Regions from separate parts of the Geodermatophilus sp. FMUSA9-8 genome, predicted to be linked through region 3. Evidence: riboswitches for the same ligand, from Rfam matches in the RefSeq annotation. Region 3 holds a riboswitch; each other region holds the start of a gene.
What was found. A riboswitch is a leader RNA that binds a small molecule or an ion and turns the genes downstream of it on or off. The one in region 3 is predicted to bind cyclic di-AMP.

Region 1 (5,282 bases), on a different contig from region 3:
CGACGACAAGGGCATGCGCGCCGCCATCACCGCCACCGCCGACGACGTCCTCGCCGGCACGCCGTGCCTGGGGCAGGCGCTGCTCGAGCGGCGGGTGCCGGCCGACTGCCGCCGTCGTCCCGACGAGCAGGCCGGCGACGCCGTCGTCCGGATCGGCCTCCGGCTCGACGGCGAGGTGCTCGCCGTCCAGGGCCCGCCCGGTAGTGGCAAGACGCGGGCGGCGTCGATGCTCATCCGCGCGCTGCTCGACGCCGGCAAGAAGGTCGGCGTCACGGCCACCTCGCACGCCGTCATCGGCAACGTGCTGTCGGCCGTCGACCGGCCCGCGCTGCAGAAGTGCGACGAGCACCAGGCGTGCGGCGCGCCCGGCGTCGAGTGGTCGAAGGACGGCAAGGACGTCGCCCGGCGGCTCGTCGACGGCGACGTGCGGCTGGTCGGCGGGACGGCGTGGTTCTGGACGCAGCCCGACCTCACCGAGGCCGTCGACGTGCTCGTCGTCGACGAGGCGGGGCAGTTCTCGTTGGCGAACGCGGTCGCGGTGGCGCGAGCCGGCAAGTCGCTGGTGCTGCTGGGCGACCCGCAGCAGCTCGCCCAGCCCTCGCAGGGCGTGCACCCCGGCGACTCGGGGCTGTCGGCGCTGGAGCACCTGCTCGAGGGGCACCCGACCGTGCCCGAGGGCCGCGGGATCTTCCTCGACACGACCTACCGGATGCACCCGGCGCTGACGCGGTTCGTGTCGGACCTGGCGTACGAGGGCCGGCTGGAGTCGGCGGCGCTGCGCGAGCGGATCACCGTGCGGCCGGGCGGGCTGGTGTCGGGCAGCGGGCTGGCGGTGCGGTCGGTGGCGCACACGGTGCCGGCGGCCGCGTCGTCCGCGGAGGAGGCCGCCGAGGTGGCCGCCGTCTGGCGGTCGCTGCAGGGCGTCGGCTGGGTCGACGCCGAGGGCGCCGAGCGGCCGATCGGGCCGGACGACGTGCTCGTCGTCGCGCCGTACAACAACCAGGTGGCGTTGATCCGCTCGCTGCTGCCCGACGGCGCACGCGTGGGCACGGTCGACCGGTTCCAGGGGCAGGAGGCGCCGGTCGTCGTCTACTCGACGACGTCGACCTCGGCCGACGAGGCGCCGCGCGGGGTGTCGTTCCTGTACGACCTCAACCGGCTCAACGTGGCGGTGTCGCGGGCGAAGGCGCTGGCGGTCGTGGTGATGAGCCCGCTGCTGCTCGACGCGCAGGTGCGGACGCCGGAGCAGCTGCGGCAGGTCAACGCGATGTGCCGGCTGGCCGAGCTGGCCGGTGTCTGACACCGCGCAGCTCGCGGGCCTCCTGGGCGTCGGCGCGGACGTGCTGGTGCGGGCGCTGGGCGACGGCTGGACGGAGGTCGCCGGGCCGCCGCACGAGCGCTGGTTCGTGAGCGGGCGCCCGGTGCAGGTGGCCGTCGGCTGGGACGGGTTCGGCTTCACGCTGGCCCGCCCGGAGCCGCGGTGGTCGGGCAACGAGCTCGTGTGGGAGTTCGCGGCCGAGCGCGGGTTCGGCTCCGACGAGGTCGTCTACGAGCGAGCGGTGCTGGCGGAGGCGGCCGAGGAGGTCGCCCGCCGTCGTCGGCGGACCTTCCGCTGGTGCCCTGTGTGCCGCGAGGTCAAAGCCCGCGAGCACGTGCACGACAACACCGGCCTGTGCACGTCCTGCGCCGAGCGCCACCTCGGCGTCCACTCTTGAGAATGACCGGGGACCGATGACATCACAGCGACATGAAGGCGCCCGACGCTGGTTTGGCCCCGGCAGCTGGTATCTCGCCGTCACGTTCCTGTCAGTCGGGATCTTCGCCGCCATCCCCTTCTGGCACGCGGCCAATCGCCTCGGTGACCGGTCCGCGCGCCTCTGGGCGCTGGCGTTCAGCGGCTGGGCTGTGGCCTTCGTCGTGGCCACGAACCTGCTGTCCGACGATCAGCCTGGCAAGAGTCCAGGGGACGGTCCCGAGTGGCTGAACAACATGCTCGCCATCGTCGTCGTGGTCCTGCTCGTGGTCGCGTGCGTCCGTCTTCAACAGTTGCGCAGACGCGTCTATGGACACGAGCTAGCAATGCGCGGTGCTGACGCGGTCATGGCGCAGGCGCTCGAGAGGCGACGTCGGAGGGAAGAGGCACGCTCGCTGCTCGCGCGCGACCCCGCTCTGGCACGCGAGTTGGGGATCGGGCGTCCGGACCTCCACCGGGGATACGACGACGGCGGACTCATCGACGTGAACACCGCTCCTTCCGACGTCATCGCGGCCGGACTAGAGGTCGATGCAGCTACGGCGGATGCGATCGTTGCCGCGCGATCTCTGCGGGGTGGCTTCTACTCGGTGGACGAAGTGGTCGTCTACACCTCGCTGCCTCCGCACGTACAGGAACGTCTGCGTGAGAAGGGCATCGCTTGAGCGCTTCGTGTCCACGCCCCTGTTGCTCCTCGGACTCAAGCAATCGTGTCGCGCGAGGGACCTTCGTCGTGGCACTGCCTGATGCGCATAGTCAGAGGTAGCCGCCCGGTGAGGACGCCGAGGCGCCCGGACCCGCGCTGCGCTGCTCCCGCATCACGTACAGCTCGGCCAGCGTGATCGGCCGCTCCGGAGCGGCGGCCGCGTCGTCGCCCAGCCACCGGCGGGCCTCGGCCGGCGCGAGCGGCAGGAACTCGACCTGGCTCAGGCAGCGCCCCGGCCGGGTGATCGCGGGGCGCACTCGGCCGACGTCCTCGTTGGTCGTCAGCGGCACGACCACCGGCAGCCCGTGCCCGAGGATGCCATCGCACAGGTTCAGCAGCCGCCCGACTGAGGCGCCGGCGCGCTCCCGGGCCTCGGCGCGGAGGTAGTCGTCGCAGTCCTCGGCCACGACCAGCCGCCACTTGCCCTCGTCGGTGTGGTCATCGGGGTGTTCGTCCGCGCCGGCGACATCGAGTAGGTACTGCCGCTCGGCGAACAGCCGCTCGGGGCCATCACATAGTGCGTGCGGCACCACGGCGCCCACTCGCGGCTCAGCGTCCGAACCGCCGTCGTCTTGCCCGTCCCCGGAGCCCCGTGCCACAGCACGAGGCGCCCGGTCAGGCCGGACATCCCCATGAGGTCGGCGAGCCCGCCGGCGGTGGCGGCCGCGTAGTGGGGTGAGGTCTCCGCCCAAGTGGGCGCGGCGATGCGCCGCGACGACGGCTCACCGATCCCGTCCCGGAAGGAGCAGAAGCGCACGCGCACCGACCCCGGGGGCGGCTCGGTGACGGCCTGGGCGGCGGCGACCAGCCTGTCCCGCAGCTTATCGGTGGCCGCAGCGTCCGTATCGACCACCGACACCTTCGTCATGCTGTGCGCGACCTCGACGCTTGCGAGCAGGCCCAGCCAGGCCGCGACCACCACCTACGCGGCGCCGTTCTGCTGGTCGAGCCGGACCTCGGCGTCCTCAGGCAGCAGCTCGAGCGGCATCTCGACGGCGCCGGACACCTCGCCTGTGCGCAGGACCGGAAGCCCGTCCTCCTACTGAGCGCGGACGAGCATTGCCGTCGACAGCTCGTGCAGGTGGCTGAACCAGAACGAGCCGGCGAAGGGCTGAGCGGGCGGCACGGCGACACGACAGGCGCGGGGACCGACGACGGCGCCCCGGTCGGCGGTGACCGAGGCGCCGTCCGTCCGTCAGGCGACCCGGCGGGCGCCCTGGTAACCGGTCATCGAGTCGAGGTTGACGACCGCGACCGGCTTGCCGGCGGTGGAGGCGTGCACCATCTGGCCGTTGCCGATGTACATGCCCACGTGCGAGACCGGGCTGTAGAAGAACACCAGGTCACCGGGCTTGAGGTCGGACTTCGCCACCGGGGTGCCGAACGTCGACTGGGCCCGCGAGGTGCGGGGGATCTCCACGCCGGCCGCGCGGTAGGCGAAGCTGGTCAGGCCGGAGCAGTCGAACCGGTCGGGACCGGTCGCGCCGTACTGGTACATGTCGCCGCGCTGCGCGAGCGCGGTGTCGACGGCCGCCTGGGCGACGCCGTTCGGAGCGGCCACCGGGGCCGCCGCCACGACCCCGCCACCACCGCCGCCGCCTGCGGCAGCCGAGGCCGGGAGGGGCGAGAGCGCGATGCCGGCTCCGGCGATGGCCGCGACGGCGATGCCGCGGAACGAGCGACGGGCGAGGGGCGTGCGTGCAGTCGTCATGGACGACGGTTCTCCTGTTCTCCACGGTCGCCTACCGGGTTAGCTGACGGGTTCGGGCGGGGGAGTCGCCCGGCGCGAGAGGTCGCGCTTCACCCCTGGGACTCGATGGGTCCCCGGTCCGGAGGGCGGCTGGCTGCCGGCGTCCGGTTCGGCGTGGTCCGGCGGGTGTCACACGGGTTCGTGACGGGGACCCGGCCAGGACCAGCGGGAACGGTAGGGAGGGCCGCGGACCGTCACAACCGCCCGAGGGACGCGCCACGCCCGGTCCGGAACCGCGGACTTGACGGCGGCCGCCCATCCGACACGCCACCGTCACCACGACAGATGCCTCTCCGGAGCCCGCGGCGCGCGACCGCGGACGCGCGGGGACACGCCGTGCCCCACGAGAAAGGACGGCGCGGTGCGTCCGCACGCGGTGTCAGGAGCCGCCCACGGACGGGCGGTCTCCGAGCGTGGGGACGTGGCGGTTGCCGGACGCGTTGACGGGGCACGGAACGGGGGATCGAGAGAGAGGAGCACCCCATGGGAATGATGAGGAACCTCATCGCCTCCGGCGTGGCCGCGAAGGTCGTGCAGGAGCTCAAGAAGCCGCAGAACCAGGCGAAGATCAAGCAGTTCGTCCGCGACTTCCAGGCCAAGCAGAAGAAGGGCGGCACCGGCGGCCGCGCCTACTGACCGCTGATCCGCCCGCGGCCCCCGTCCCACCCCGGGACGGGGGCCGCGGTGCGTCCGGGGCCGGTGCGACGGTCCGTTGCGGTTCCGAGACGGCTCGGTCCCCGGCGTCCCGGACGGCGACCCGACCCCGTGTGACGCTCGCCGGCGTCTCTCCGCGACGCCGGCGCCGACCTCCCCGGGAGGCGCTGCCGGCGCGCGTCCGCACGACCACCACGGGGTGTCCCATGAACCAGTCCTCCGCCCGCCGCCGACTCGGCGCGCTTCCCGTCCTGCTCGCCACGGGCCTCCTCCTCGCCGGCTGCGGGGACGACGGCGAGACCGGCCTCCCCGCGCCCACCTCCACCCCGTCGGCTCCGGCGACGTCGTCCGCGGCGGCCCCGACCACGCCTGCCCCGACGACGCCCGCCCCCGAGCCCGCGGTGGCCCCTGCCCCCACG
Region 2 (5,282 bases), on a different contig from region 3:
CGGCGCTGGCGCCGATGAGCAGCCGCGGGCGGCGGCGCTCCACGGCCTCGACGATGCGCCGCGCCGCGCGGTCGGCCGGGTAGCGCAGCAGCCGGGAGAACTCGGCGGTGCCCCGCGCGGCCTCCGCGGGATCGACGCCGCTGCCCAGCCGCGCGGTCTCGGCGATCCGGGTGGCGATGCCGCCGGGGTGCACGCTGGTGACGCCCACGCCGTCGTCCGCGAGTTCGTGCCGCAGCGCCTCGGCGAAGCCGCGGACGGCGAACTTGCTCGTCGCGTAGGCCACCTGCCCGGCCGGCGCCATCAGCCCGAACAGGCTGGACACGCACACGACGTGCGCGCCGGGATGGGCCCGCAGCGTGGGCAGCAGGGCGTGGGTGAGCCGGACGGCGGCGCGCAGGTTGACGTCGAGGACCCAGTCGAACTCCTCGAGGGTCACCTGGTCGAAGCGGCCGGCCAGCGCGACGCCGGCGTTGTTCACGAGCAGCGTCGTCGCCGGGTGGTCGCGGACCAGCGCGTCGGCGGCCGCGCGCACCTGCCCGTCGTCGGCCAGGTCGGCGACGACGGTGTCCACGGCCCGCCCCGGGGAGGCCGCCCGCACCGACGCGGCGACGCGCTCCAGCCGGTCGCCGTCGCGGTCGAGCAGGACGAGGTCGGTGCCGCGGGCGGCCAGCTGCGGCGCCAGGGCCGCGCCGATGCCGCTGGCGGCACCGGTGACGACGGCGGTGCCGGTGAAGTCGTAGGGGCGCACGCCGCGGACGCTAGCCGCCGGGGGTCAGGGCAGCCGCCAGACGGTGGTGCGGCGCAGGCCCGGCCCCTCGGTCTCGGGGACGTCGAGGGCGAGCACCGGCTCCAGCCGCTCGTGCGGCAGGTAGGGGCGGCCGGGGTCGCCGACCAGCACCTCGCAGCCGCGGGCGCGGGCCCGGTCGAGGAAGGGCAGCACCCGCTCGGTCATCTCGCGGTCGTAGCAGACGTCGCCGGCCAGGACGACGTCGACGGCAGGCGGCTCGCGGTCGAGCACGTCGCCGGTGACGCTGATGCCGGCCACCCCGTTGAGGCCGGCGTTGACGCCGACCGCCGTCCGCGAGAACGGGTCGACGTCGCTGGCGAGCACGTGCCGGGCGCCGGCGAGCACCGCGGCGATCGCGACCAGGCCGCTGCCCGACCCGAGGTCGAGCACGCGGCGGCCACCCACCGGCACCGCGCCGTCGAGCACCGCGCGGGCCAGCGCCTGCCCGCCCGGCCAGGCGGCCGCCCAGAACGGCGGCGCCTCACCGGCGCCGCCCGCGGCGACCTCCATGGCCTCCCAGAGGGCGACGACGTCGTCGGCGACGTGCAGCCGCACCTCCGGGACCAGCGACGGACGGCGGACCTGGGTGTGCGCGCGGACGAAGCCCGCGGGCACGACCCGGGGACCGGCCTCCGTCACGCGGCGATCAGTACCAGCCGGTGGACTGGGAGTGCGCCCACGCGGCGCACGGGGAGCCGTAGCGCTCCTCGATGTAGATGAGGCCCGCGTCGATCTGCCGGTAGCCGTCGGAGGTCTTGGCGATGCCGGTGCTGGCCCAGGTGGAGTCGAGGAACTGCGGGATCCCGTAGGCGGTGCTGCTCGGGTTCTGCGCGTTGGGGTTCCAGCCGCTCTCCTTGCCCCACAGGCTCTCGAGGCAGGAGAACTGCTCGCCGCTGCCGACCTTGCTCATCGCGTACTCCTTGAAGGAGCCGCGGGCGGCCGGGGCGGCGGAGGCGGCCGGCGCCGGGGCGGCGGCGGAGGTCGACTGCTGCTGGGCGGCGGCCGCGGCGGCCTGCTCCGCGGCGGCGGCCTCGGCGGCGGCGCGGGCGGCGGCCTCCTCGGCGGCGCGGCGGGCGGCCTCCTGCTCGGCGGCGATCCGCGCGGCCTCCTCGGCGGCGCGGCGGTCGAGCTCGGCCTGGTCGGCGGCGGCCTGGGCCTGCGCGGCGGTGGTCTCGTCGGCCGAGCGCTGGCTGCGGGAGGCGGCGAGGTCCTCCAGCGGCGCGAGGTCGGTCTCCTCGACGGCCGGCGCGGACGCGGCCGGCTGCTGCGGGATGCCGAGCTGCTCGGCCACGCTCACCGAGGCGCTGACGGTGTCGGTGCCGGCGGAGGCGGCGGGGCTGCTGGTGGACAGCACGCCGACGACGAGCGCGCCGGCGGCCGCGGCGCCGAGCAGCAGCGCGGGGCGGCGGGGGCCGAGCAGCGGGGAGCCGCGGCGGACCCTCGCGGGCCGGACGGCCTCGAGGACGGCGGTGTCGGTTCTCTCGACGGCGGGGCTCTCGACGGCGGTGCTCTCGACGGCGGTGCTCTCGACGACGCTGGCCTCGACGGTCGCGGGCGCGTCGGCGGCGGAGGTGCGGGTACGGGAACGCATGAGGGGGTGGGTGCTCCGAGGGAGAGTGCGCGGTCGCCCGGGGTTCGGGCGGTGCCACGCGGTCTGGCGGATGTCGCGGTCCACGGGTCCCGGCGGGGGGCCGGGAGCGGGCAGGTGGGAGCCGGCGTCAGGCGGACGCGGGGGCGCGCAGCGCGCGCACGGCTGCACCTGCGGGCCGGGGAGGCCCGGAGGCGGGCATGCGGAGACTCTCCGTTCCTTCCGTGGCCGCCTACCGGGTTAGCTGACGGGTTCGGGCGGGAAGAAGCCCTACGCACCAGGCGAGCGGTCGCTCGCCGGGGTGCGATTCACCCCAGGACTGCGGTGGGTCCCCGGCTCGCGACCGCGGGTGCGGACGCGACTCGGCGGCGTCCGGTCAGGCTCCCCGGGTGGGGACGAGACGACCGACCGGACGCGGTCACGGTAGGCGTCGTTACCGGTCCGTGACAACACGGGACCGGAGATGTGCGTGGGACGGCCGGGACCGGCGGGGTGCCCCGGGACCCCGCCGGGCGGCCGTCCGCGCCGGTCAGGAGGCCGCCGCGACCTCGGGCCGGCTGCCGCCCTGCAGCACCGTGAGCTGCGACGCATCGCCGTCCGCGGGGGCGGCCGCGCCGTCCCCGGAGCCGCCTCCTGCGCCGCTGCCGATGCCGGCCTCCCGGCGGTCGGCGAGGACGGCGACGTCGTCGGGCAGCGCCCCCGCGACCACGGCGAGCGCCTCGTCGAGCTGGCCGGTCAGCCGGCGCAGCCACCCGCGCGCCTGCTCGCAGCGCTCGAGCAGCGGGCCGAGCTCGGACTCCAGCGCGCGGCGACGCTCGGCCGCCTCGGCGTCGGCACGCGCCCGCCCCTCGGCGGCCTCCCGGTCGAGCCGGTCGCGCTCCTCGGCGGCCGCGCGGCGCAGGCCCTCGGCCTCCCGGCGGGCCGCCTCCAGGACCGCCGCGGCCTCCGACCGGGTCTGGTCGCGCAGCGCCGTCACCGCCTCGCGCATCTCCGCGACGCCGGACAGGCGCGCCGCCGCCTCGGTCCGGGCGTCGTCGAGGACCTGCCGGGCCTCCTCCTCGGCGGCGGAGAGCAGCGCCGCGGCCTCCTGCTCCGCGCGCTCGCGGAGGGCCTGCGCCTCCTCCGGGCCGGGCGCGGCGTCCCGCTCGCGGACGAGCGAGGTGAGCCGGGCGCGCGCCGCCTGCAGGTCGGCCGAGACGGCGGCGTAGCGGGTGAGCAGGTGGTCGTTCTCGCGGCGCAGGACGAGCACCTCGGTCTCGGCCCAGTCCACGTAGGCGTCGACCTGGCCGCGGTCGTAGCCGCGGACGGCGCCGGTGAACACCGGGGCCGTGCCGAGGAGGCCGTCGAGGCCGCTCCCCGGCCGGGGCCCGGCCCCGCCCTCCGCCCGCTGCTGGGCGGTGCCCTCGTCCTGCTGCGCCATCCCGGTTCCCCCTCGGTGCCCGTCCGACCCGGCCCGCCCCGGCGCGCCGGAGACGGTGATCACAGGCTCCCACCGCCGCTGCCGCGCGGGAGGGCGCCGCGGGCCCCTCCGGAGTGGGCACATCCGGCCGTGCCGGACCGATCACCCGGAGCGACGGGGAGGTCACGGCGCGGTCACGCGGGCCCGGGAATGCCTGGGGGCTCCTGGTGTTGCACGCGGTACCGTAGTTGCGCTCTCAACTAGATGGAGGACGAGATGCAGTTCGGGATCTTCACGGTCAGCGACATCACGACCGACCCCACGACCGGCCGCACGCCCAGCGAGGCACAGCGGATCCAGGACGTCGTCACCATCGCGAAGAAGGCCGAGGAGGTCGGGCTCGACGTCTTCGCCCTGGGCGAGCACCACAACCCGCCGTTCTTCTCGTCCTCCCCCACCACCACGCTGGCCTACATCGCCGCGCAGACCAGCCGGTTGCAGCTGTCGACGTCGACGACCCTGATCACCACCAACGACCCGGTGAAGATCGCCGAGGACTACGCGATGCTGCAGCACCTCGCCGGCGGCCGCGTCGACCTGATGATGGGCCGCGGCAACACCGGCCCGGTCTACCCGTGGTTCGGCCAGGACATCCGCAACGGCATCCCGCTCGCCGTCGAGAACTACGCGCTGCTGCGCCGGCTGTGGGACGAGGACGTCGTCGACTGGACCGGCCGGTTCCGCACCCCCCTGCAGGGCTTCACGTCCACGCCGCGGCCGCTGGACGGCGTCGCGCCGTTCGTCTGGCACGGCTCGATCCGCAGCCCGCAGATCGCCGAGCAGGCCGCCTACTACGGCGACGGCTTCTTCTCCAACCACATCTTCTGGCCGAAGGAGCACACGCAGCGGATGGTCGAGTTCTACCGCTCGCGCTTCGAGCACCACGGCCACGGCCGCGCCGACCAGGCGATCGTCGGCCTCGGCGGCCAGGTGTTCATGCGGAAGAACTCGCAGGACGCCGTCGCCGAGTTCCGGCCCTACTTCGACGAGGCTCCGGTCTACGGCCACGGCCCGTCGCTGGAGGACTTCTCCCGCGAGACGCCGCTGACCGTCGGCTCCCCGCAGCAGGTGATCGAGCGGACCCTCGGCTTCCGCGACTACGTCGGCGACTACCAGCGCCAGCTGTTCCTCGTCGACCACGCGGGCCTGCCGCTGAAGACCGTGCTCGAGCAGCTCGACCTGCTCGGCGAGGAGGTCGTGCCGGTGCTGCGCCGCGAGTTCGCCGCCCTCAAGCCCGCGCACGTGCCCGACGCCCCCACCCACGCCTCGCGCGTCGCCGCGCGCGGCGGCGCGGTCGACCCGACCGTGCACGCCGCCGGCGACGACGTCACCGGGCGCACCGCCGAGGAGGTCCCCGCATGACCACCCGCACCGGCACCACCAGGACCCTGGCCGTGGTGAGCGCCGGGCTGTCGACGCCGTCGTCGACCCGGCTGCTCGCCGACCGG
Region 3 (5,282 bases):
ATCTCGCCGCCGAGGAGGCCCTCCAGGCGGCCCAGGACATCGCTGCACAGACCGCCGCTCAGCTGCAGGCGGCGACGGAGGCAATCGACGCAGCGACCTCCCGGCTGGGCACGTTCGCCCGCCGCAGCTACATGACCGGCAGCACGCTCACCACGGCCTCCGCGCTGCTGGACTCGGCCGGCCCCGGGGAGCTCCTCCAGCGAGCGGCGACGCTGGACTACGTCGGGGACCTGCAGGTCGACGTCCTCGCCGAGCTCCGGATCGCCCGCGTGCGCCAGGCCAACGCGGACTCCGAGGCGCGCGCCGCCCGCGACGCGATGGCCGCCGCCGAGGCCGAGGCGGCCGCCACCCGGGCCGCCGCCGACGCTCAGCTCGCCACCCAGCAGACCACCTACGCACAGGTCTCCGCGGAGAAGGCGGGCTACCAGCAGCAACTGCAGGCCGCGCAGATCCGGCTCCTGGAGCTGCAGGGCGCCCGCGACGCCTTCCGCCAGTGGCAGCAGCAGAAGGCCGCCGAGGAGGCGGCGGCCGCCGCGGCGGCCGCCCGCGCGGCACAGGAGGCAGCCGCCGCCGCAGCGGCCGCCCGCGCCGCGGCCACCAGCGGCCGCGGCGGCAGCAGCTCGGGATCGCCCTCCGGCGGAGGCTCAGGCCCGCCTTCCGGTGGCGGCGCGGCGGGGTCGTCCGGCTACGTCAAGCCGACGTCGGGCCGGGTCACCAGCTGCTTCGGTCCCCGCTGGGGGACGTTCACCTACGGCGTGGACATCGCCGCCCCCATCGGCACACCGATCTATGCGGCCACCTCGGGCGTGGTCCGGCGCGCCGGCTCGGCGACCGGCTTCGGGCTGGCCGTCTACATCCTCGGCGACGACGGCGCCATCACCGTCTACGGCCACATCAACCGGTACTTCGTCGAGGCCGGCGAGCGCGTGGTCGCCGGTCAGCAGATCGCCGAGGTCGGCAACCGCGGCCAGTCCACCGGCCCGCACCTGCACTTCGAGGTGCACCCGAACGGTGCCATGTACAGCGGAGCCGTTGACCCGGTGCCGTGGCTGCGCGCCCGGGGCGTCGAGATCAGCGGCTGCTGACCACCGGCCCGCCCGCGGACCCGGCAGGCCGCAGCTGCGCCGGCCGCCGGCGTCCTGCGGTCACCACGGGCCCCGCTCCGCAGGGCCGGGACCCGCGCGTCGTGGGTCAGCAGCCGAGGTCGACACCGCGAGCGGCCAGCCAGGGCGCCGGGTCGACGCGGTTGGCGTAGAGGCCGCCGGTGTGCGTCTCGATGTGCAGGTGCGGGCCGGTCGACTGGCCCTTGTTGCCCACCTCGGCGATCTGCTGGCCCGCGGTCACCGTCTGGCCGGCGGCCACGAAGTACTGGTTGATGTGGCCGTACACGGTGATGGTGCCGTCGGGGTGCTGGAGGTAGACGGCCAGGCCGAACCCGTTGGCCGGGCCGGCCTGCAGCACCACGCCCCCCTCGGGCGCGCGGATCGGCGTGCCGATGGGCGCGGCGATGTCGATGCCGTTGTGGTTGGTGCCCCACCGACTGCCGTAGCAGGAGGTCACCTGGCCGTCCACCAGCGCGCCGGAACCGGCGCGGGTCAGCGCCAGGTCGGTGCGCTGCTGCTCCTCCCAGGCAGCCGCGGGATCGGCGGCGCCGCGGGCGGCCAGCAGCTGCGTCTCCGCATCGCGCAGCCGCTGCTCGAGGACGGCCTTCTGCGCCGCGGCCGCGTCGTAGGACTGCTGGGACGCCGCGAGCTGCGCCTGCGCACCCGCGTCGGCCGCGGCCGCCGCCCGCGCCGCGGCATCCCGCTCGGCGACCGCCTCCCGGGCTGCGCGGTCGGCCCGCTCCTGGCGCTGCCGGACGTCCTCGAACGCCTCCAGCCGTGCGGCGCGGTCCTCACCGAGGAGGTCCATCGTCGCTGCGCGCTGCAGCACCTCCTCGGGACCCGCCGCGTCGAGGAGCACGGTCGCCCCGCCGAGGGGATCGGCGCCCATGAAGGCCTCCCGCCCGAGCGCGGCGACGTCGTCGCGCGCCGCGTCGACGGCGGCACGAGCGGCCTCCAGCTCGGCGGCCGCGGCCGCCGCCGCGGACTGCGCGGCGGTCAGCTCGGCCGCGGCGGCGCGGGAGGCGTCCGCGGCGGCCTCGGCCTCGACGGTCGCCCGCTGCAGCTGCTCCTCGGCCGCGGCCAGCTCCCGGTCGATGCGCTCGACCTCGGCGGCGAGGTCGCCGGAGACCGGCTGCCCCTCCCCGGCCAGGGATGGCGCGGCACCCGCCGCGGGGGCGGCTCCGCCGGCCAGGAGGGCCGCGACGAGCCCGGCGGGGACGAGGAACCGGCGCAGCCGCCGACCCGGGCGCCGCCGCGGCCGGACCGGCCGCGAGCCGGTGGTGGATCGAGGGACGGGGCACGTGCGAAGGGCGCGGTCGTACAGGGTCGCCAAGACGGCGGCTCTCCGTTCTTCCTGACCGCCTACCGGGTTAGCTGACGGGTTCGGGCTGGAAGTCGCCCTACCTGGCACGCAGCAGCGCACGCAGGACTCACCCCGAGGGTTCGGTGGGTTCCCGGTCCATCCGGCCGGTCGGCGCGGACGGTTCGGCGGGATCCGCCCGAGGTCCTCGGATCGAGGAGCACGGCTCGGCCGGACCGCAGGGAACTGTAGTACGAAGCAGCTTAGTTGTCACGGTCGGATAACGCCTCGCCCCACCTGGGCGCGTCGCGTCGACCCGTCGACCGAGCCGGGGTCGGCCCCCGGCGCGGACGAGACCGGCCCGCGCCGCCCCTCGTCACACCCGGGACGCCCCCGGCATCGGGCGGTCGGCCGCGGTGACGCGGGGCCTCGGCAGGACGCCGCAGCGCCCCCGCCGGTCCTGGCGGCGCGCGTGGCGGCGCGGTCCGCCCGTCCGGGGAGACGGCTCCCTCAGGAGACCCCGCCGTAGGAGTGCAGACCGGTGGAGACCAGGTTCACGAACAGCAGGTTGAACACCAGGCTCGCGAACGCCACCAGGTTGATCCAGGCCGCCGGCCGGCCGCGCCAGCCCGCGGTGGTGCGGGCGTGGAGGTAGGCGGCGTAGAGCGCCCAGGAGATGAACGCCCACGTCTCCTTGGGATCCCATCCCCAGAACCGTCCCCAGGCGCTCTCCGCCCAGATCGCGCCGGCGATGACGGCGAAGGTCCAGATCGGGAACCCGAAGACGGCCGTGCGGTGCGCCACCCGGTCCAGCGCCTCGACCGACGGCAGCCGGCTCCACGCTCCTCCGGAACGCTCCGCCCCACCCGCGGCGAGCCGCTCACGCCGCACGGCGACGAGGTACAGCGCGCTGGCCACGGCACTGACGATGAAGATGCCGAACGAGAGGATGGCTGCCGAGACGTGCACGGCCAGCCAGTCCGAGCGCAGGGCGGCGATCAGCGGCCCGGACTCGGCGTAGAGGTAGAGCCCGATGAGCACCAGGCCCAGCACCACCGGGCCCAGCACGAACAGACCGAGGCCCCGCAGCACGGGCACGCGCACCGCGAAGACGAGGAAGGCGAGCACGCCGGCCAGCACGGCGGCCGTGCCGAACTCGTACATGTTCCCCCAGGGGACCCGGCCGGTCGCCAGGCTGCGGGCGAGGAGGACACCGGCCTGGGCGAGTGCACCGGCAGCGGTCAGCACCATGCCCACCAGTCCCCAGCGACGGCGTGGCGGCCCGGCCTCGGCAGCGCCTTCCACGATGGCGGCGTCCCCGGTGACGGCGTCCCCGGGGAGCGGCGCGGTGCCCGCGCCGCTCCCCACTGCGACGGGCCGCGGCGCCGGGCGCCGGCCGAACGCGAGGTCCGCGGCGAACGCGACCACCGCGACGGCGTAGATCGCCACCGTGACGCTGAAGAGGGTGTCGGACAGCGCCGACAGCTGGTCGGGGGTCATCAACGGCCTTCCACGTGAGGACGGGGGTCGGTGCGGCGACGGGGCCGCCGGACGGGGCCAGCGGACAGGGCCCGGCGCCGGTCGACGACAGTCCCCAGGACGGCCGCGATCCCGACGCCGGTCAGGACCCACTCCGGGACGGCACCGAGCCGGGTGGCCACGGTGAGGTCCCGGCGCTGGGCGATCGGTTCGACGAAGACGCGCGGCGTGAACAGCTCGGACCTCTCGACCACGGTGCCGTCGGGGGCCACCACGGCGGAGATCCCGCTGGTCGCGGCGACGAGGACGGTGCGGCCGTGCTCGACGGCGCGCAGCCGGCTCATGGCCAGCTGCTGCTCGCTCTCGGCCGTGAAGCCGAACGTCGCGTTGTTGGTCTGCACCACGAGCACGGACGCACCGCCGTCGACGACGTCGGAGACGAGCCCGTCGTAGGCGACCTCGAAGCAGATGACGTCGCCGATCCGCACACCGCCGATGTCGAGGACACCGGGCTGGTCACCGGCGAGGAAGTCGCGGCGCAGCAGGTCCACCTGGTCGCTGAAGAACCGGAAGAACGACCGCAGCGGCATGTACTCCCCGAACGGCACCGGATGCCGCTTGGCGTACCGGGCGCCGGGTCCGCTCTGCGGGTCCCACACGATGCCCGCGTTGGTCAGGTTCTCCCCCGGCCCGTCGAGGACGGCGCCGACCAGGATGGGAGCGGCGATCGCCCGCGCGGCGGTGTCGATGGCCGCGGCGGCATCCGCGTTCTGGTACGGGTCGATGTCGGAGGAGTTCTCCGGCCAGATCACCAGGTCCGGCTGGGGACTCGCGCCCGCGGCCACCCGCGCGGCCAACGCGAGCGTCTGCTGCACGTGGTTGTCGAGCACCGCCCGGCGCCGCTCGTTGAACCCGAGGCCTGCCGCGGGGACGTCCCCCTGGATGACCGCGAACGTGGCCGGCCGCCCACCTGTCGTCAGGCTGTCCCCGGGCAGGGGCAGCCAGAGGGCGACCCCGACGGCGGGCACGAGCAGCGCCGCTGCGACGGGCGGGGCACAGGCCCGCAGCCCTGCCCCCCGGTTCCGGACCTTCCCGAGCACCGCCCGGGCGAGCCCGGCGGCGAGGAGCGTGCCGGTGAGGGCGACGGCGAACGACACCGACGCGGCTCCGCCGTAGGCGGCCAGCGAGGCGAACGGGCCGTCGGCCTGGCTGAACGCGATGCGACCCCACGGGAAGCCGCCGAAGGGCACCCGGGAGCGAGCAGCCTCCATCGCGACCCAGAGCGCCGCGGACCACAGTGGCCACCAGCGCAGGCTGCTGGTCAGGGCCGTCGCCGCGCCGAGGGCCGCGAAGAACCCCGCCTGCAGGACCGACAGCGCCAGCCACGGGAAGTCCCCGAC
Region 4 (5,282 bases), on a different contig from region 3:
CAGCACCCGTCGCCGGTCGCCGCGGCGCTCGGTGGACGCTGCGGTCGTCACAGCGCGAGGGCCCGACGACGCGCCCTCGGCCGTCGTCGGCGGTGGAGCAGTCGGGCGCCCACCGGCGTTGGCGCCGGTGAGGCCTGCGACGTAGCCGAGATAGCCAGGCACCAGCGGCAGCACGCACGGCGAGGCGAAGCTGATGAGCCCGACGAGGGCAGCTACCGCTACCGCCAGCAGCAGCGAGCCATCGGTGACGATGCCGGCGAAGGTCGCGCCCAGGTCATCCATGCTCAGGCCTCCTCGGCCAGCAACCCATCGAGGGCGGCGCGCAGGTCCTCGTCCGGCACGGCCGCGACGTAGACCGCTGCTACGCGGCTGCTGCGGTCGAGCAGGATCGTCGTGGGCACCACGTTGGCCGGGAAGCCGCGGAAGGCGAGGGCGACCTCGCCCGCGGGATCGAACAGCGAGGGGTAGGTCGCCCCGACGGTGTCGACGAAGGCCCGCGCCAGCTGGCGCTGGTCCTTCACGTTGACGCCGAGGAACTGCACACCCCGCTCGGCGACCTCGGTGTAGACCGCCTGGAACTCAGGGGTCTGCACCCGACACGGCGTACACCATGAGCCCCAGAAGTTGATCACGACGATGTCACCGACCAGTGAGGCAGAGTCGAAAGCGGAGCCGTCGAGCAGCTCCCCCGTGAACGACGGCGCCGACCGACGGGCCTCCCCGGGGACCAGCTGGCCCAACGGCGTCGCCTCGGTGAAGTCGAACTCGCCGAGCTCAGGTCCCGCGTCCGCACCGGCGTATGAGCCGCCCGAGCAACCGAGCAGTAGAGCAGCCACGCCGGCACCTGCGGCCACCAGCACGCCACGCCGGCTCAGAGTCCTAGGTAACAAGGGTGTGCTCCCACTGCGTAGAGCTAGCCGCTGGTTCAGCGGCACGGACAGCGCCTCCCAGGTCCGCAGGTGCCCCGCAGAGCCATGCTAACATCGCTCCATACCGATGAAAGCGCCGGGATGGCGGCCGGCGTGACCGGTGGTTCCGCGACAAGCGGTGCGTCGGCCGGACACCTCGTCCGCGACGTGGGTCACCAACGACTCCGTGGTCGCGGTTTGTCACAGCGCGATAACAGCCTCTACCGTGGCCGGGTCCGATCGGTCCACACGCCCCTTCCGGGGAGTCCGAGCGGACGCCGCCGAGTCGCCTTCACCGGCGAACCGGGGACCCACTGCAGTACTGGGGTGAATCGCTCCCGGGGAGCCCGATGTCCCGTGGGTGCGCAGGGCGTCTTCCCGCCCGAACCCGTCAGCTAACTCGGTAGGCGGCGACCGGAAGAACGGAGAGCTGCCGCATGGCGCGCCCGAGCCCCGCCGCACCACCACGACGTCTCCAGCCCCTCTGCCGGACCGGGCCGCGCCCGCGCATCTGACCGCTCGCGGCCGCTCTGCGCCGAGCGCCCCATGCAGGCCCATCAGCCCGAGCGCCTCACGCTCGACCGGCCCCCGCCGGTTCCCGTGGAGCACCTGCCTACCGCTCGACGTCCGCGGTCTGCCGCTGCCTCGCCGCTTGACCTCCCCGCAGCCGCGCCCGCGCGCCGCTGTGCCCGAACACCCCGGAGCACCACCACTCATGGACGTCCGCACCACCACCACTGGCCGCGCCGCTGGGCGCCGCGGCCGGACCGCCCGGTCGGTCATCGCCCGCCGCCGTCCCGGCCTCCTCCTCGGTGTCGCCACCGCCGGCGCGGTCCTCGTCAACGTCCTCACCGGCACGGGGCCGGCCGCGCAGGCCGGGGCCGCATCCTCGGAGTCGGCCAGCGTCGCCGAGGCCCTCGGCCTCTCCAGCCAGTCCAGCCCGGCGAATGCCGCGCCGGATCTGGAGCCGCTGCAGGACATGACCGCCAGCCGCAGCAGCCGGGAGGCTCAGGAGAGCGCCGCCCAGCAGGCGCAGGCCGCCGCTGACCAGGCTGCGGTCGAGCGACAGCGGGCCGAGGCCGAGGCCGCCGCCCAGGCCGAGGCCGCCGCTCGGGCCGAGGCCGCCGCTCGGGCCGAGGCCGCCGCCCAGGCCGAGGCCGCCGCCCAGGCCGAGGCCGCCGCCCAGGCCGCCGCCGCGGCGTCGGCCCAGGCGGCGTCGGAGGCCCCCGACGAGGAGCCCGGCATCGGTGCGGTGGCCGCCAGCACGGCCGTGACCGCGGTCGCACGGATCACCAACACCGCGGGATCAGCGAAGCCGCAGTCGCAAGCGGCTGCGGACGCTGTCGTCTCCAACGTGCCCGGCGCGGACGGCATCACCATCGGCGGTACCCGGGCCAGTGCGGCCGACCCCGGCGGCCACCCCTCCGGGCTGGCCTTGGACTACATGGTGCTCTCCGACACCGCCCTGGGGAACGCGATCGTGCAGTACCACATCGCCAACTGGGACGCGCTCGGCGTCGACTACCTGATCTACCGGCAGCGCATCCTGCAGTCGCCGGGTGGCTCCTGGTCGACCATGGCCGACCGTGGCAGCGCGACGCAGAACCACATGGACCACGTCCACGTGAACTACCAGTGATCCCCGCCGGGGACCGCACGCCGTCCACGATGTCCGGCCGGTGATCCTGGCCAGGAGGTGACCCTCCGGATCGCGCGCACGGGATCTGGCCCGCGGTGCGCGCACGTCGACGTATCCCCTCCTCCCGCGTCCTGCCGGCCCCGGCCCTGCGCCCACTGCGGCGCGCGCCTCGCGCCGATCGCTTCACCCGCAGGCCAGGGGCTGACCGGTCGGGTGGCGGTCCAGGTGAACCAGGGCCGGCCGAGATCGTCGGTGGTGATCTCGGGACCGGTCACGGTCAGCGTCGACCAGTCCAGCAGCCCCGGGTCTCCGGCGTCGAGCACCCGGTGGCGGAGCGCTGCCCGCAGTCCCGCGGTCGCCCGGCCGAGGTTGTCGTAGGGCAGCGACGTCGACGCCTGGTAGGCCACGGTGCGCATCGTCCCTGGACCGCCGCACTCTCGGCACGGTTCGGTCACGTGCTGTCACACCAGAGGGTCGGTGCGCGTGGCCCGCCGGCGCCGGCGGCTAGACCCGTCCGCGTGACCGTCCCCATCCGCCTGCTGGACGAGCGCCGCTTCGACCCGCCCCGCGACGTCGAGGTGCACAACGACGGCCGGTGGTGGTCCGGCCACCAGTCGGCCTGGCGTCTGTGCGACGACGGGTTCGGCTGGCGTGCCGCGGTCACCTGGCGGCAGCTGCACGACTACGGCTGGGGCCGCCACCTCACGAGCGTGCCGCCGGATCGGGTCCGCATCAGGACGCGGTGAGGCACTGCCACCCGCGTCCACGGAGCGAGCATGTCGGCCGCCCGGGGCGTCGACAGGCCGGGCCGTCCACCCGCCAGCACCAAGGCCCCCCGGCAGGGAGGAACGTCCACGGCACGGGCGGCCCGCTTATTTGTTGGTCGTAAGTTGGTCGCGGACCCGGGCTCGAGATGCCCTGCACGACGCTGACCTGCGGTGTTGCTCCCCCGATTGGACTCGAACCAATAACCCTGCGATTAACAGTCGCATGCTCTGCCAATTGAGCTACGGGGGACGGGCGGGGACGACCCGCGCGCCCGTCGAGAGTACCGCACGGCTCCGGACGTCCCGCGGAGGCTCCTCCGATCGCGGACGGCAGCGTCCGCCCGTAGCGTGATCACCCGGTCCGTGTCTGTCTCGAACCCGGAGGTCCCCGTGGCCAAGTTCTCCTTCCTGCTCGGCTTCGGTGCCGGCTACGTGCTCGGCGCGAGGGCCGGCCGCGAGCGCTACGAGCAGATCGTCGGCCTGTGGTCCGACGCCAAGGACAACCCGCAGCTGCAGGGCCTGGCCGGCATGGCACAGGCCCGCGCCGACGACGTCGTCAGCTCGGTGAAGTCGAAGATGGGCCGCGACACCGGAGCCGACAGCGACGGCGCGCTCAGCGCCCGCAGCACCGGGACCACGACGATCCCGCCGGCGACGACGACCGAGGCGCCCGACCTGACCGCGCTGCCGGCGGACCCGCCGCCCGTCGGCTGAGCCGCACCGCCGGGCGGCCGGGGCGCACTCAGCCCGGCTGCTCGGCGGCCAGCGCCTCCTCGAGCTTCGCCCGGGCGGCCGCCCGCGCCCCCGGGTCGCCGCGGTCGGCGTCGTCGTCGAACACGACCGTCCACTCCCGCGCGGCCTGACCCGGCACGCGGCGCGCCACCAGCAGCACCCCACCCCCGCCGGGCAGCGGCGAGCGCCGGCTGGCCACCACCGTCTCGTCCACCCGGCGGCGCACCACGGCCGGCAGGTCGCCCGCGTCGGCGAGCGCGTACCGCTCGGCCGCCTCGCGGGCCTGCACCCCGGGCTCGACCTCGGTCAGCGCGGTCACGGTGAACGAGCCGCCGCCGTCGTTGGTGGCCGCCCAGCGGGCCGCGCCCACCTCGTGCCAGCGCAGCACGCCGACGTCGCCGGCCTCGCCGAGCGACAGGTCGGCCGGCACGACGCGCAGGCCCCGGCTGGTGGCCACCAGCCAGCCCCGCTCCCGCACCAGCGCGCCCCACGCGAGCACCCGCTCGTCCGGGTCCGGGGACGCCTGCACGACGGCGCGCACCGGCTCCGGCGGGCGGGTGAACCGGCGGCGCAGGTGCGCGGCCAGCCTCACTCGGCCAGCCCGCCGATCGCCCGCTTGCGCAGCGAGATGGCCTTCTGCTCCAGCTCCATGAGCGAGGAGAACAGGCGCATGTACTCGTCGCCCTGCTCGACGGGGTTCATCCGCTGCAGCCGGCCCTTGATGCCCCCGACCTGCCGGTTGGTGTGCATCTCCTCCAGCCGGGCGAGCACCGCCGCCACGTAGCCGGCGTCGGCCTCCCCCACCGACCGCAGCGGCTCCACCGCCAGCGCGGTGAGCTGGGCGCGGGCGGTCTCCCGGTCGCAGTGCGCGGCCACCTCGTCCAGCCACGCCGGCCCGGTGACCGTGGCCGCCGCCGCGCCCCCGGCCTGCGCCACGGCCGCCGCGACCGCGGCGTGGTCGGGATCGGTGAAGGCGTCCACCGGCACCGCGTCGAACGACGGGCCGGCGACCTCGGGCACCTGCAGCGCGGCCTTCAGCGCCTCCCGCTCGACGGCGAGGGCGGCGTCGTCGGGCGTGCGCCGCGGGGTCCGCGGGCGGCGCGGCGGCGCGGTGTCGCCCCCGGTGACCCGGCGCACCCGCTCGAGCACCTCGGCCTCGTCGGTGTCGCCGATCAGCCCGGCCAGGCGCCGCGCGTACGCCGGGCGCAGCGCGTGGTCCTTGACCTGGGCCAGCAG

Region 1: another riboswitch for cyclic di-AMP. It lies ahead of WA616_RS15350 (C40 family peptidase); the one in region 3 lies ahead of WA616_RS16575 (M23 family metallopeptidase).
Region 2: another riboswitch for cyclic di-AMP. It lies ahead of WA616_RS03425 (transglycosylase SLT domain-containing protein); the one in region 3 lies ahead of WA616_RS16575 (M23 family metallopeptidase).
Region 4: another riboswitch for cyclic di-AMP. It lies ahead of WA616_RS07240 (hypothetical protein); the one in region 3 lies ahead of WA616_RS16575 (M23 family metallopeptidase).

Annotation. Positions count from the first base shown of each region.
Region 1 is NZ_JBAGKE010000007.1:55,519-60,800, reverse strand. Features, by position in the region: gene WA616_RS15375 (TM0106 family RecB-like putative nuclease) at 1-1,300, shown strand, start outside; gene WA616_RS15370 (hypothetical protein) at 1,293-1,715, shown strand; gene WA616_RS15365 (hypothetical protein) at 1,732-2,418, shown strand; gene WA616_RS15360 (hypothetical protein) at 2,510-3,001, opposite strand; gene WA616_RS15355 (hypothetical protein) at 3,164-3,505, shown strand; gene WA616_RS15350 (C40 family peptidase) at 3,655-4,170, opposite strand; cyclic di-AMP (ydaO/yuaA leader) riboswitch at 4,183-4,334, opposite strand; gene WA616_RS15345 (hypothetical protein) at 4,693-4,845, shown strand; gene WA616_RS15340 (hypothetical protein) at 5,070-5,282, shown strand, end outside.
Region 2 is NZ_JBAGKE010000001.1:699,810-705,091, forward strand. Features, by position in the region: gene WA616_RS03415 (SDR family NAD(P)-dependent oxidoreductase) at 1-748, opposite strand, end outside; gene WA616_RS03420 (class I SAM-dependent methyltransferase) at 773-1,426, opposite strand; gene WA616_RS03425 (transglycosylase SLT domain-containing protein) at 1,434-2,378, opposite strand; cyclic di-AMP (ydaO/yuaA leader) riboswitch at 2,590-2,753, opposite strand; gene WA616_RS03430 (DivIVA domain-containing protein) at 2,905-3,795, opposite strand; gene WA616_RS03435 (LLM class flavin-dependent oxidoreductase) at 4,051-5,196, shown strand; gene WA616_RS03440 (FMN reductase) at 5,193-5,282, shown strand, end outside.
Region 3 is NZ_JBAGKE010000008.1:18,197-23,478, reverse strand. Features, by position in the region: gene WA616_RS16580 (M23 family metallopeptidase) at 1-1,085, shown strand, start outside; gene WA616_RS16575 (M23 family metallopeptidase) at 1,192-2,436, opposite strand; cyclic di-AMP (ydaO/yuaA leader) riboswitch at 2,448-2,590, opposite strand; gene ccsB (c-type cytochrome biogenesis protein CcsB) at 2,914-3,903, opposite strand; gene lnt (apolipoprotein N-acyltransferase) at 3,903-5,282, opposite strand, start outside.
Region 4 is NZ_JBAGKE010000003.1:25,355-30,636, forward strand. Features, by position in the region: gene WA616_RS07230 (cytochrome c biogenesis CcdA family protein) at 1-282, opposite strand, end outside; gene WA616_RS07235 (TlpA family protein disulfide reductase) at 285-836, opposite strand; cyclic di-AMP (ydaO/yuaA leader) riboswitch at 1,178-1,333, shown strand; gene WA616_RS07240 (hypothetical protein) at 1,624-2,547, shown strand; gene WA616_RS07245 (hypothetical protein) at 2,538-2,954, opposite strand; gene WA616_RS07250 (hypothetical protein) at 3,066-3,293, shown strand; tRNA gene WA616_RS07255 (tRNA-Asn) at 3,492-3,564, opposite strand; gene WA616_RS07260 (hypothetical protein) at 3,705-4,028, shown strand; gene WA616_RS07265 (hypothetical protein) at 4,057-4,638, opposite strand; gene dnaG (DNA primase) at 4,635-5,282, opposite strand, start outside.